4 regions of the Arthrobacter sp. R4-81 genome follow, and region 4 is predicted to be linked to each of the others. Evidence: riboswitches for the same ligand, from Rfam matches in the RefSeq annotation. Region 4 holds a riboswitch; each other region holds the start of a gene.
What was found. A riboswitch is a leader RNA that binds a small molecule or an ion and turns the genes downstream of it on or off. The one in region 4 is predicted to bind cyclic di-AMP.
Positions count from the first base shown of each region.

Region 1 (3,273 bases), 940 kb from region 4:
GCCGACGGGTAGGAAGTGTCCTGGGGGTTGTAGTAGGACGTGGCGGCGTATGCCGTGAGGACTCTGGTCTGCAATCCGTGCTTGGCCAGCCTGGCGCTGGCCTGCTGACCGTAAATGCTGAGGACCTGGCGAAGTTCATGGACGGTAGTGATGGGCGTGGAGAAGGACCTGCTGAAAATCAACTGGTCCCTGCCGATCCGCTCCTCCTCCATCGGAATGCATGGTGTGCCCTGAAGCTCCAGGACGGTGCGCATCACCATCACTGAGAAGCGGTCCCGGATCATCACAGGATCTGCCTTTGAAAGGTCAAGGACCGACTGGATTCCCATGGCATTGAGGCGTTTGGTCAGGCGGGAGGCGATGCCCCAGATCTCGATCACCGACAGCCGGGCCATCAGTGTTTCCCGCTGGGCGAGGGGGAGGGAATCCCAGAGGCAAACACCGTTGAAGCCCGGATTGTTCTTGGCCCACTTGTTCGCAAGTTTTGCCAGGGTCTTGGTTCCTGCGATTCCGACGCACACCGGCACGCCTACGTTGCGGCGCACGGCGGCCTTCATCTCCAGTCCAAGCCGAAGGAGCTCATCCGGGGTTCCCTTGACGCCAAGGAAGGCCTCGTCGATGCTGTAGACCTCCAGCCAGGCCGAGAACCTGCTGAGGAGTTCCATCACGCGCGCGCTGATGTCGCCGTACAGCTCATAGTTGCTGGACCTGGCCACCAGGCCCCACTCCTTGACCCGTGGTGCGATCTTGAACCAGGGCTCGCCTACCGGGATGCCCAGTGCCTTGGCCTCGGGTGACCGGGTAACGGCACACCCGTCGTTATTGGAGAGCACAACCAGTGGCCGACCTTCCAGGGATGGGTCAAAGGCACGCTCAGCCGAGGCATAAAAACAGTTCACGTCCACGTGGGCGATCTGCTGCATCCGGTGCATCATTGCCGGCTTAGACATGGTGGAGGCACCTCGTGGCCACGCCCCAAATGATGAGGTCGGACAGTGCTGCAACGCGGATATCCGGGTAGTTCGCACTTTCCGCCTGGAGCAGGACGCCGCTTTGTCTGATGCGGAGGCGTTTGATGGTCAGTTCACCGTCCAGTACGGCGATGACCACGGACCCGTCCTTGGGCTCCAGGGCGCGATCGACGATCAATTCGTCCCCGTCGCTGATGCCCGCCCCCTCCATTGAATTTCCCGAGACCCTCACCACGTACGTGCTGGTGATGTCCTTGATGAGGTGTTCGTTGAGGTCGATCCTGCCGTCAAAGTAGTCCTGCGCTGGCGAGGGGTAGCCTGCAGCCACCGCCACAGGGGAGATGAGAACCGTGAGCAGCGAGCTGCCGGCGGCTATCATACGAGGACCCACAATAATGCCCACAACACACCTTCATTCGAATATATGTTCGATAATTCAGTGTACTGCGAGGTCGGACAAAAAGGCCTATCGCATCCGGATGGTGCAACGTGACTCGCCGCCAACCTTTTCCTGTTACCTAAACGTGACTTTAAGGGAGGGTTTCCTGTACGGTTTGTGCGTGGCCCATCTGGATCGGGCCGCGTCCGGGCTGACGCCGAGCTCTGCCACATCCCGGACTCCCAACACTAAGGCAGAGACGGGGGACCCAGAGTCTTCGGGCCGCTACCCAGCGGCCCGTGGGGTGAAGCCGTCACGTCTAACGTGCCGGCCGGTTGACCTCTTCCGAACCCGACAGCTAACCTCGCAGGCGTTGAGAGGCAACCATCATGTCCCGTTCTTTCGATCAGTCGCGCCCTTTACGCGCCGGACGGCATCGCGCAGAAGCTGCGCCATCCGTCAAAACCCCCAGCCCAACAAACCCCGCCGCGGAAGAGCCGAACCTCGGGACGGCTCCCACGGACCCCGTTTCCACCACCGTGATTCCGGCCGCGCCGATTCCCGCAGAACCTGAGCCCACTGCACCGGTTTCCACCGTCACGCGGCGAAGCAGGGACAGGCGCCCGGCCTTTGAAGTACCCCCTGCCCCCAGGACTGCGCCTGTGACTGAAGCCGCTCCGACGACCGTGCAGGAGAGCTCCGCTCCGGAAACCGCACCCATAGCCGAAGTGCGTCCCGCCCCCGCAGCGACGCGACGGAGCAGGACGGGGCGCGCGGCAGTTGAAAAGCCAACGGTGAGCGCATCGGCCGCCGCTGCAATCGACGCCCAGACGAGCGCACATAGCCCTCAGCTGGCTGCCGTATTCAGTTCCAAGCCCGATGATGTCCTGAAGAAAGCCGTTTCGGTTCGTGTCATGGGTCAAAGGATGGCCGTCGTAGCCGGAGCCTTTGCCGTGCTGCTTGGCGTAGGAGCAGCCAGCCAGGCCACAGAGCTGCCCTTCTTCGGCAAGGAAACTTCCGCCCAGGAGGCCCCCGGCACAACGAACGCGACTCGGGCGACCTCCGGAATACGGCCGACCGCCGGAACCACTACCCCCCGGCCAACCGTCTCGGCCACGTCCCCTGGGACAACCAGCGGCACCCCGGCCCAAGCGGCGGCCGGTGCCGATGTCCCGGCGGCAGCGGATCAACAAGGCACTAGCCTGCCTGGTGTGGGCAGCCTCCCCATGCCGGTGGACGCTCCCACCCTGGCGGCAATAGCGGCTGCCTCCACCGCCGCGGCTCCGCCCGCCTCTGCCACGTCCCCGAACGCCCAGCCTCCGGCCTCTTCCTCGAACCCTCAGCCCGCGCCGGCCTCGCCAACGGCGGCACCGGCTCCTGCGACAACCGCAGCACCAGCACCAGCACCAGCACCAGCACCGACACCGACACCGTCGCAGTCACCGAGTACACTGCTGACGCCAGTTACCGGCTTGCTCGACCCCTTGCTGGGCACGGCCACCGCTACGGCTCCCGCAGCCGTGGACGGCGCTGCGGAAGACGTCGTCGATACCAGCACTTATGCCAGCAGCCGCCTGGCCTCGTACGGATGGGGCACCGAGGAGATGACTGCCCTGAGCACCCTTTGGGACACCTCAGCTGGGTGGCGCGGCAGCCAGGTGGACAGGGGCATGAGCTACATCAAACAACGCTATGGTTCCCCGACCAAAGCCTTGGAATTCCGCGCAGCGAATAACTGGTACTGAGGCCTGCTCCGGGTTTCGTGCCGGCGTCAGGCCCCCACGTACGCTGCCAGATGCTCACCTGTGAGCGTGGAGCGGGCTGCGACAAGGTCAGCGGGAGTGCCTTGGAAGACGATCCGGCCGCCGTCATGGCCGGCACCGGGACCGAGGTCGATGATCCAGTCGGCGTGCGCCATCACCG
Region 1 covers NZ_CP096445.1:429,278-432,550, forward strand. The annotation lists gene M1E05_RS02060 (Y-family DNA polymerase) at 1-950, opposite strand, end outside; gene M1E05_RS02065 (LexA family protein) at 943-1,374, opposite strand; cyclic di-AMP (ydaO/yuaA leader) riboswitch at 1,580-1,737, shown strand; gene M1E05_RS02070 (hypothetical protein) at 1,740-3,095, shown strand; gene M1E05_RS02075 (ATP-binding cassette domain-containing protein) at 3,122-3,273, opposite strand, start outside.
Region 1: linked by a shared signal. The riboswitch ahead of M1E05_RS02070 (hypothetical protein) and the one ahead of M1E05_RS17850 (aggregation-promoting factor C-terminal-like domain-containing protein) in region 4 are both predicted to bind cyclic di-AMP.

Region 2 (3,273 bases), 1.2 Mb from region 4:
GCTCCATCGACGGCGGCACAACCTGGATGCTGAACGAGTCTTCCCCGCTGATCCAGTACGCCGCCTTTGCCCACTCAACGGAGGCCGTCGGCGTCGAACCTGACGGGACGGTTCACTACTCAGCTGATGCTGGCGCGACCTGGACGAGAAAAGGCCGGATTGACGGCCAAGTCCTGGCGATAGCCGCCGTCAAAGGTTCAGACGGAAATCCCGGGATCTGGGCAGCCATTGATGGGGGGATCCTGGTGTCCACGGACGGCGGGAGCACATTCAGGCCTGCCGTCTCTCCCTGAAGGGCACGAAAAGTAGGAGGTGATCGCAGCTACTCGGGCGCTGCTCGAATCCTGCCGGATAGCAAGCGGTGTTAGTGACGAGGAGTGCGAAAAGCACGCCGGGATGCACGAGCACTGCAGAATCTGTGCTGAGGCTTGCCGATGTGAAGCGGCCTGCACAGACCTTTTGACGTCCCTGGCCTGACGCTACGAGGCCGATCCGATTGGTATCTCCGCTACATGTAGGTGGCGGGATCGACTGTCTGGTCGTTGAGCATGACCTCGAAGTGCAGATGGCAGCCAGTGGAGTTGCCGGTTGTTCCGACGCCAGCAATCTGTCCGCCCTGCGTCAGGGTCTGCCCAACGGAAACGCCGATTCTGTCCAGGTGGTTGTACGTGGTCTTCAGTCCGTTGCCGTGCTCGACGACGATCCGGTTTCCGCCGCCGTACGGACTCCACCCGGCCTCCGTCACTGTTCCCGCAGCTGCCGCCAGAACAGGGGTTGAACACTGTCCGGACAGGTCCATGCCTGTATGCATTTCGTCGAGCGCCCCGGTCAGGGGATTGACACGGAAGCCGAACGGAGAAGTCACGCTCATCGAGGCCAGGGGAGCCCGCAGGGTTGGTGAAGGGGCAGCAGCCGCTGCCTGAACAGGAGCGGGTGCAGGTGCCGGTGCTGGTTCAGGTGCCGGTGCTGGTTCAGCTTGCGGTGCAGGGACGGAGCTCACCTGGGGGCGGTCAAAAGCCAGTGCTGATCCGGCATCTGCAGCCACCGCCGGCTGGGTAGCGGGGGAGAGCACTGTCCCGGCCGCGAGGTCCTGTGCCGCCGATAGCAGGCTGGGCTGGGCGTGGGCATTGGAAAGGGCGGTTAATGCGAACATCCCCGTTACCACCGCCGCAATTCCCAACTTTCGGCCGCGATCCCGCAGGGTCGGAGCGGAGGATGAGGCCGCCCGGTGGCTGCCCTTGGCGGACGTGGAGGCAAAAAGGGCATGGCGTTGGCCGTGTTTATCTTGGGAAGGCAAAAGTAAGTCCTCTCTGCGCCGGCGAAATTAGCTGTCGGATTCGGACGAGTGGACTGTCCGGCCTGCCCTGCCGGACGCCTCGAGGCGTGCAGCTACTGGGCCAGGCTTCACCCCAAGACGCGCAAAGGCATCATCAGTGGGTTTTCCGCCCCCGCCAAGGGAAGTAAAAGTTTCATGGACCGCCGGCGGGGTTTGGCGAGGCGGTCACACGCATACCCAACGAAGGTATGTGGTCCCTCTATGTAAGCAAGAAAAACGATGCGTTACAAATCCGTTATCAGAATAAGGTCACGTTTCGTCTTGCTGCAGGGTAGGATGCAGCGGCTCCGGGTGCCGACGTCGCTCCACCCACCATGAATACCGAGATGCCTTAATGGTTGCTTGGCCTACGATTGGCTGCGTGAAGATCGGAACTCTTGTCGCAGCGATGGAAAGGCGCCAGGTCGGGTTGTATCTGGCCGCGATCATCGTCGGCGGAGGAGCTGGATCATTGGCTCCTGACTCGGCCGGGGTGCTGGAGCATGCAATCAATCCCGTCCTTGGCCTGCTGCTCTTCGCCACATTTCTCGGGATCCCGCTTGCCTCGATTGGTACGGCCACACGCGATCTGCGGTTCATGTCAGCGGTGCTGATACTGAATTTCGCTGTTGTGCCCGTGGTGGTGTTTGCCCTCACCCGTTTCATCGCGGGAGAGCAGGCGCTGTTGGTCGGTGTCCTCCTGGTCCTGCTGACACCCTGCGTCGACTACGTCATTGTGTTCACCGGTCTGGCAGGCGGGGCCAGCGATCGTCTCCTGGCCGCGGCGCCGGTGCTGATGCTGGTGCAGATGCTCCTGTTGCCGCTGTACCTGATGGTTTTCGTTGGCCCGGGGATAGCGTCAGCAATAGATCCTGCACCCTTCGTTCAGGCGCTGGTGGGGCTCATCCTGTTTCCCTTGGCCCTGGCCGCACTGACGCAGGCCCTGGCCCGGCGGGCGTCACTGGGCCGGGCGATCATGGCAGTGATGCAGGCCCTGATGGTCCCTCTGATGATGGCAACCCTGGCGGTCGTTGTCGGCTCCCAGGTTGTGGGAGTGCGGCAGGAGCTGGGCGCCCTGCTGGCCGTTGTCCCGCTGTATGCCGCTTTCCTGATCGCTATGGTGCCCCTGGGCCTCCTTGTGGCCAAGCAGGCGCACCTCGACGTTCCGGCCACGCGTGCCGTGCTTTTTAGCGGGGCCACCCGGAATTCCCTGGTGATTCTTCCGCTGGCACTGGCTTTGCCTGGCCCGTTGGCCCTGGCAGCGCTCGTCGTGGTGACCCAGACTCTTGTCGAACTCATCGGAATGGTCCTCTACGTCCGGCTACTGCCGCTCATCGTCCCTGAAATTAAACGCCAACAGCTCACTTGAGCCTTCTACACCTGGCAGCAAGATCAGGAGCCGGTGCCTCAAGCGCAACCACCGGTAGCGGAACCACCGCTAAGCGGACTCACTGGCGGACTTCTTTCATCGCCGCTTCGAACGCCGGCAGGCTGCGCTCGATCATGTCCTCGTTGGCAGTGAGGGAGATCCGGAAGAAGCCCGGCGTCTCGAACAGCACGCCCGGCAAAACGAAGACGTCCCTGCGGGCAAGTGATGCGGTGAAGGCCTCGTCGTCAGGAATAGGGGAGGGGACATAGAGGTAGAACGTGCCTTCCGGACGCCAGATGCGGTAACCCATCCCACCAAGTTCATCAACCAGTCGGTCCCGGCGGCGCTGCAGTTGATCAATAGAAATGGAGAACTTCTCCAGCTCAGGAAGCGCGTGCTGCAGCAGGGCATTGGGGTACACCCAGCCCATCGCCACCTGCAGGCTGGTGATGGCCGGGGCCATCTCTTCCCGGTGCGGCATGGTGGGCGGAAGAGCCAGATAACCCACCCGTTGACCCGGGGAGAGGTGGGTCTTGCCATAGGAGTAGGCCAGCAGCGTGTGCGCATAGAATTCCACGGGGCTGTGGAA
Region 2 covers NZ_CP096445.1:723,199-726,471, forward strand. The annotation lists gene M1E05_RS03445 (F510_1955 family glycosylhydrolase) at 1-293, shown strand, start outside; partial or broken gene M1E05_RS03450 (four-helix bundle copper-binding protein) at 325-477, shown strand; gene M1E05_RS03455 (M23 family metallopeptidase) at 509-1,297, opposite strand; cyclic di-AMP (ydaO/yuaA leader) riboswitch at 1,302-1,473, opposite strand; gene M1E05_RS03460 (arsenic resistance protein) at 1,725-2,684, shown strand; gene M1E05_RS03465 (aminotransferase class I/II-fold pyridoxal phosphate-dependent enzyme) at 2,764-3,273, opposite strand, start outside.
Region 2: linked by a shared signal. The riboswitch ahead of M1E05_RS03455 (M23 family metallopeptidase) and the one ahead of M1E05_RS17850 (aggregation-promoting factor C-terminal-like domain-containing protein) in region 4 are both predicted to bind cyclic di-AMP.

Region 3 (3,273 bases), 140 kb from region 4:
TATGCGCAGCGGTGTCCGTCGCGGCGCAGCACGCCCCGCCGGCTCACTGCCGTCGCAGTGTTGTACCTTGGCCGGATATAGCGGTTGAGCAGGATCACGGACGGTCGGCCCAGGATCTCCTGCGGCCCGACGACGGGATCGTCGCCCTCGGCCACCACGCTGGCTTTTCCAGCGAGCACAAGCACCAGCGCCCGGCGGAAGGTGACTACCGCCAGCGGTTCATATCCAGCATTCAGAACGAGTGTGCGCATGCGCATACCTCTTCACGGCCGCACCCGTCAGGGGCACGAGGGCCGGCTGCCCTCGGCATGTCCGGGCTAAGGATCGACATCACCAGAGTAAACACTGAATGCCCGAATTGCCGAATCCAGCCTTTGCGGCGAGCCGCAATTCCGATTACGCTCCGTCTCCGAATCCTTGAGCGATGGGCAACGTCGTCGTGAAAAAAGCAGAAAGACCCCCGTCCTAAGACGGGGGTCCTTCCGAGAAGTTTCTCCTGGCGGCAGTTCCAGACCGTATGGGTCCAGAGCCAGGATGGGCTGCTGTTTGCTTGGAGCCGGTATTAGCCGCCTACGCGGATGAAGACCGGGCCGGAGCCGACGTTGACGCTGAACAGGGCGGTGGTTCCGCCGTTCCAGCCACCGTGGACTGCCTGGCCGTTGCCGACGTAGACCGCGATGTGGGCCATGCCCATTCCGCCGTTCTCGTAGTAAGCAAGGTCACCGGGCTGAGCTTCGGCAGCGCTGACCGTGCGGCCGAGGGACAGGTAACCTGCCGGCCAGCCGTGGTAGTTGATGCCGACGGCAGCCAGGGAGTTGGTTGCCAGCATGGTGCAGTCCTGGGCAACGCCGAGCTGGGCGTAGGCGGCAGCGGCGATTGAAGCGCCCATGCCACTTGAAGCTGCGGGTGCGGGAGCGGAAGCGGTAGCAGCGACCGTTGCCGTAGCGGCAGCGGCGGGAGCTGCCGGGGCGGCTTCCTGCACCTCGACGACAGGCTTGGGTGCTTCGACGACCGGAGCCGGCGTCGTGGAGACAGCAGGCTTCTCGTACGAGATAGCAATCGTGGAAGCGGCTGAAATTGTCGCCGGGGTGGCGGACTTCACTTCGAGGGTGGACGCAGAGGTGGATTCGCGCTGAACGCTCGTGTCTGCCGCGTTGGCGGCAATTCCACTGGTCAGGACCAGACCGGAGGCAGCAGCGATAACCGCAGCCTGACGGCCCACACCACCGGCGTTATCGCCGACGGACTTGGCAATGACAGCCAGCGAGTTGGTCTTGGTGACCTCGGCGCGGTGCCGTGCAATGGTTGCACGTGTAGTCATTAATTTTCTCTCTTTCGTATTCCTCGGACCGCGCTGGGCAGGCCGTGGGCTATGGACGTTCCGGCATCTTGGGGGTAGGCCGGAACGCCCCGAACGGGTTACTTAGCGAAGGGTGTAAAACGAGGAGGTGCCTGTTGCAGACACCGCGTGCAGGATGGTGCCCTGCGAGGGGTTCAGCGCGCTGATCATCATGCCGTTGCCAACGTAGATACCAACGTGGGCACCGCCGTTTTGCATGACCAGGTCACCGGGGGCGGGAGTGGAAGTGGGCGTCATGGACGTCCAGGCATTCGTACGGGGGATGCTGATGCCGGCCTGGGCGTAGACCCACTGGGTAAAGCCTGAGCAGTCCCAGCCGCTGGGAGTGGTGCCGCCCCACAAGTAGGGGCTGCCGATGCCGGTGTAGGCGATTGCTGCCAGGCCCGATGCAGCCGCTGACGAGGCGGCCGGCTTGTCGGTGGTGGCAGTCAGCTCGATTGCCGGTTCCTCGGACTGTGCCTGGACAGTCTCGATCTTCGGCGCTGCTTCGGTGGTCACGGACGGACGCTCAAAAACGACCTTGGCGGTCGGCTCCGCGGTTACCGCGATCTGAGTGGACTGTGAGCCTGATTCCGCGGTGGCGGCAACTCCAGGATTGCCCTCCGCCGCACTGGCTGGCAGGCCGGCAGCAAGAATGAGCCCTGAAGCAGCTGCAATGACAGCAGCTTGGCGACCAACGGTTCCCGCGTTGTTAGCAACGGCTTTAGATACGGAACCCAAGGGGTTCATGCGCACCGATTGAGCACGGTGGCGCGCAGCATTGTGGCGTGAAGACACGAAAGTAGCCTCTCCCAATGCCTACGAGGTGAGCTGTCGGATTCGGATGGGAGTCACCCGGCCACTTGGCTTCCTGAGAAGCTTCGCGACTTAACCCCAAGGTCTTCTTTCGAAGACCAAAATTGGTTCCCCCGCCTCTGCCAGACGATGTAATGCGAACGGACCTTGAGCGGTGGCAGAGTTAGGCAATCCACTCAAGAGCGCCAACTTCGGAAAAGTTGGCGTGGTTTAGACGGTACAGGACTTTGGATTGAATGTCACATTCAGGTCACGGCATGTCACAGAAATGTGAGAGTAATCCATCATCTAAATCAGAGCCAGCCCATGGGGTCGACAACTTCGCCGTTGACCATTACTTCGAAGTGGAGGTGGCAGCCGGTTGACGCGCCTGTGGTCCCGCTCAGGGCCACAGTGTCGCCCCGGGTTACTGTCTGGCCCACCTGGACATCGGACGAGGACAAGTGGTTGTACGTGGTTTCGAGCCCGTTACCGTGATCGATGACCACGCGGTTTCCGCCTCCGAAGGGATGCCAGCCGGCAAAAGTGACCGTGCCGCTGGCTGCTGCATGGACGGCGGTACCGCACTGGGCAGCGAAGTCCTGGCCGCGGTGGAATTCTCCGTAGCCGCCGGTGATGGGGCTGACGCGGTAGCCGAAGGGGGAGGCAGTTATGAGCGAATTCAGTGGGGCCCCAAGGCTTCCGGCAGACGCTGCCCGGCTGACGCTGCCGGCGGACTGCGCGCTGAGGAGTTGCTTGAGCTTGCCGTCGGGATCACCGGTGGTGGAAACGGTGGTGCGGCTGAAATCAACCTTTGCGCCCGCAGCTGCGGAGACTTCAGGCTGGACAGAGGCGGAAAGGGCAGCACCCGTGGAGCCGACGCCGCCGGTGGCTGCCAGGGGGCTTGTGGCCGGAACCGTGACTGTGAGGATCAAGCCTGTGGCTGCCAGGGCGATGCCTGCCTTTTGCCCTACACCACTGGCGCCGGCGAATTCTGTGACCTGACGAAAAGGGCTGCGTTTGCGGCGTGCATCCCGGTGCGGGTCCCGGGGACGGCCAGCGGCGGCGACAGCTTCGGATACTTGCAGCTCCAAAGCAGGACCGGTCGCACGGCGACGGCCCCTGGCGTTCTGGGTGGT
Region 3 covers NZ_CP096445.1:3,751,645-3,754,917, forward strand. The annotation lists gene M1E05_RS17240 (HNH endonuclease) at 1-251, opposite strand, end outside; gene M1E05_RS17245 (NlpC/P60 family protein) at 563-1,321, opposite strand; gene M1E05_RS17250 (C40 family peptidase) at 1,424-2,137, opposite strand; cyclic di-AMP (ydaO/yuaA leader) riboswitch at 2,142-2,319, opposite strand; gene M1E05_RS17255 (M23 family metallopeptidase) at 2,449-3,273, opposite strand, start outside.
Region 3: linked by a shared signal. The riboswitch ahead of M1E05_RS17250 (C40 family peptidase) and the one ahead of M1E05_RS17850 (aggregation-promoting factor C-terminal-like domain-containing protein) in region 4 are both predicted to bind cyclic di-AMP.

Region 4 (3,273 bases):
AACTCAACGACAAGTCCTACATCGTGCCCGGTCTGGGCGATGCCGGCGACAGGTTGTACGGGATCGCCGGATAACGGATGAGCCTGCACAGCACTACTCTGACCGCCCGCGGTGTCCTGTTCGACATGGACGGCACCCTGGTTGATTCCACCAGCATCGTGGAGCGGGTGTGGGGCGAATTCGCCGGCCGCTACGGCCTCGACTATGCCGAAATCCTGCAGACCTCGCACGGGGTCCAGGCCATCGATACCGTCCGGCGCTATGCTCCCGCCGGATCCGACGTCGAAGCCCTCACCGAGGAGCTCGGGCGGATGGAGCTGGCTGAGACGAGGGGGATCGTTCCGGTGCAGGGGGCTGTGGAGCTGCTGGCCAGTCTTCCGGCTGAATCTGTGGCGCTGGTGACGTCGGCTTTCCGAGGGCTGGCCGAAGTGCGAATGGCTGCAGCCGGGCTGACCATCCCCGTCTCTGCAGTCTTCGCCGCTGACGTTACCCGCGGCAAGCCGGACCCTGAGGGCTACCTCCTGGCGGCGTCGCTCCTTGGGGTTGACCCGGGTGATGCCCTGGTATTTGAAGACGCCCCCGCCGGGATCGCGGCCGGTGTAGCGGCGGGCATCCGCACCATTGCTGTCGGGCCTAACACCGGAGAGCTTCCCGACGGCGTCCTGCACATCCGCGACTATTCAGCAGTCTCCGCCACAGTCCTTCGGGATCCCAATGGGAAGAACGTTATTTCTTTCCGGCTTTGAGGTTCTCCACTGCCTTCGCAATCCGGCGCGAGCGTGTGTCCCCGGGCTTGGCGCTCGCGACAGGTTCCACATAACGACGCTGCGCGCTGTAATTCAGGGTCGCATAAAAAGCCTGCGCGTCAGGTTCAGCGGCGAGCGCGGCAGCCAGATCGTCGGGGACCTCGACGACGCGTGGTTGGGTGTCGAGCTCCAGCCCGACTTCCACGGTGTCTCCGGCTGCAGCCCCGGTCAGTTCCCTGTTAGCGGCGCTCAGACCGACCAAGAATTGCCCGCCCATGACGGCGATGCTGCTGCGGTAGCTCTTACCGTTCAGTGTTACCAGGACCGGCGGACGCTTGCCCGCCCCGAGCGCCTCCAGGATTTCGGCAGGAACCACAATTCCGGCTGTGTTACCGCTGCCCATGATGGTGGTGGTGAACTTCATGGTCACAGTATGCCCGATGAGAATCCGGCGGTTTCGAACTTTTGGTTGGTTTAGTACCAGTTGTTCGCGTAATGGAAGTTCAACGCGCCGCAGGGGGAGCCGTAGCGTTCCTTGATGTAGTTGAGGCCCCAGTTGATCTGGGTCCGGAAGTTGGTCACGTAGTCAGCGCCGGCACTCGCCATCTTCTCGGCGGGAAGCGACTGGACGATTCCGTAGGCGCCACTGCTGGGGTTTGTGGCAGTGGTCTTCCAGTCCGATTCTTTGGTCCACAGTGTGGTGAGGCACTGCATCTGGTCCGCAGCCCATCCATGGGCGCCTAGCTGACTCGCGGCGTACGCCTGGGCGGCTGCAGGATCGTCAACCGCTACAGGTGCGGGGGCGGGCTCGGGAGCGGGTGCGGGCTCCGGGGCAGGTGCTGGAGCTGCCTGTGGCTCCACCGGCGCCTGAGAAGGAGCGGCCTCCGCCCTGACCAGGGACTTTTCGAAGTCGATTCGTGATTCGGCGTCGGCCGTGGTGGGAGCTTGCGCCGTGGGAGCAGCAGCCGGCGTGGCCGGCTCTGAGGCCTGCCCGGCGGCACCCACGCCAATCAGTACCGCACAGGCCGAAGCGACGACAGCCAGACGATAGCCGTTGCCGCCCAGGCCTGAACTGAACCGGGAGAGTGAAAAAGGGGTTTTCGAGCTTTCCGCGCGGTGCCTTGAGATCCCATGCTTTGAAGGCTGATCCGGTGCATTCTTGTGCTCCGGATGGTTATCAGGGCGCGTTTGTACCAAGGGTTCAGTCATGATTGCCTCTCAACGCCTACGGAGTTAGCTGTCGGGTTCGGATGAGGTCATCCGGCCGCACGGAAAATCACGTGTCGGCTTCACCCCAAGGGCGGAATGCTGCGCAAATGCCCGGAGACTCTGGGTCCCCCGTCTCTGCCTGGTCATGCGGTATCCGGGAAGCGGCAGAGTTTGGCGTCCAACCGGAAATGCGGCCAGAACGGTAGCCGCACCCCAACGACGCTACAGGAATTGAAGGCCTAAGTCACGTTTTGGTAACAGAGATCACGACGGCGGCGTGGTGCCTTGCGGACGAAACCTGAGTAAGAATCTGGTCCTGCCAGGTCGGGAAGCGACCTCAACGCTGCCTCCATGCGCCTCCATGATCGAGTGGACGATCGATAACCCGAGCCCGCTGGATCCCTCATCCTCACGGTTGCTTCCTCCAGCGCGATTGCTGGCTCTCGAGGTATCAGCACGCGTAAAACGTGCGAATACGGTGTCAACGAATCCCGGGTCGATGCCGGGACCATCGTCAGTAACGGAAATCACGACACTTCCCTCCTCAGAGTTCGCCAAACCAGCCACCACCGTGGTGCCGGGCGGCGTGTGCTTCCGTACGTTCGAAAGAAGGTTCATCAGGACCTGACGCAATCCCGAGGTGTCGCCGCGCACGATTACGCCACCTCCCGGCAACTCCAGCTTCCAATGCCGGTCAGGCGCCATCACCCGCTCATCGCTGACCGTTTCGACCAGCAGCTGCGTAAGATCCACATCAGTGAGTCGCAGCTGCTGCCCTTCATCAATACGGGCCAGCATGAGCAGGTCCTCCACGAGGGCAGTCATCCGCTCGGATTGGCTCTGAACCCTTGCGAGGGATTTCGTTCCGTCGGGAGTCAGCTTTTCCGTCATCCTCATCAGCTCGGTGTAGCCACGGATCGCGGTGAGGGGGGTCCGCAGTTCGTGGGAGGCATCCGCCACGAACTGCCGGACCTTAGTCTCGCTCCTTTGTCTGGACTCAAGCGCCCGGGAAACATTGTCCAGCATGAGGTTCAGGGCGTGGCCAACCCTGCCTACTTCAGTTCCGGGATGAGCGCTCGACGGCGGGACCCGCACGGCGAGTGCCACTTCGCCGGCGTCGAGGGGTAACCGGGAGACCTGGGTGGCCACATCGGACAGTTGCTCAAGGGGTTTCAGGTTGCGGCGGATTATCCCTGTCCCCACCAGACCGATCAGCAGTATTCCCGCGAGCGACCCCGCCGTCATGGTCCAGACCAGCGAGTTGAGTGTGCTCTCCTTGGCTGCCAGTGGGAGACCGGTTACCAGCACACCCCCATCC
Region 4 covers NZ_CP096445.1:3,893,614-3,896,886, reverse strand. The annotation lists gene upp (uracil phosphoribosyltransferase) at 1-74, shown strand, start outside; gene M1E05_RS17860 (HAD-IA family hydrolase) at 78-746, shown strand; gene M1E05_RS17855 (YdeI/OmpD-associated family protein) at 727-1,170, opposite strand; gene M1E05_RS17850 (aggregation-promoting factor C-terminal-like domain-containing protein) at 1,221-1,955, opposite strand; cyclic di-AMP (ydaO/yuaA leader) riboswitch at 1,955-2,132, opposite strand; gene M1E05_RS17845 (sensor histidine kinase) at 2,220-3,273, opposite strand, start outside.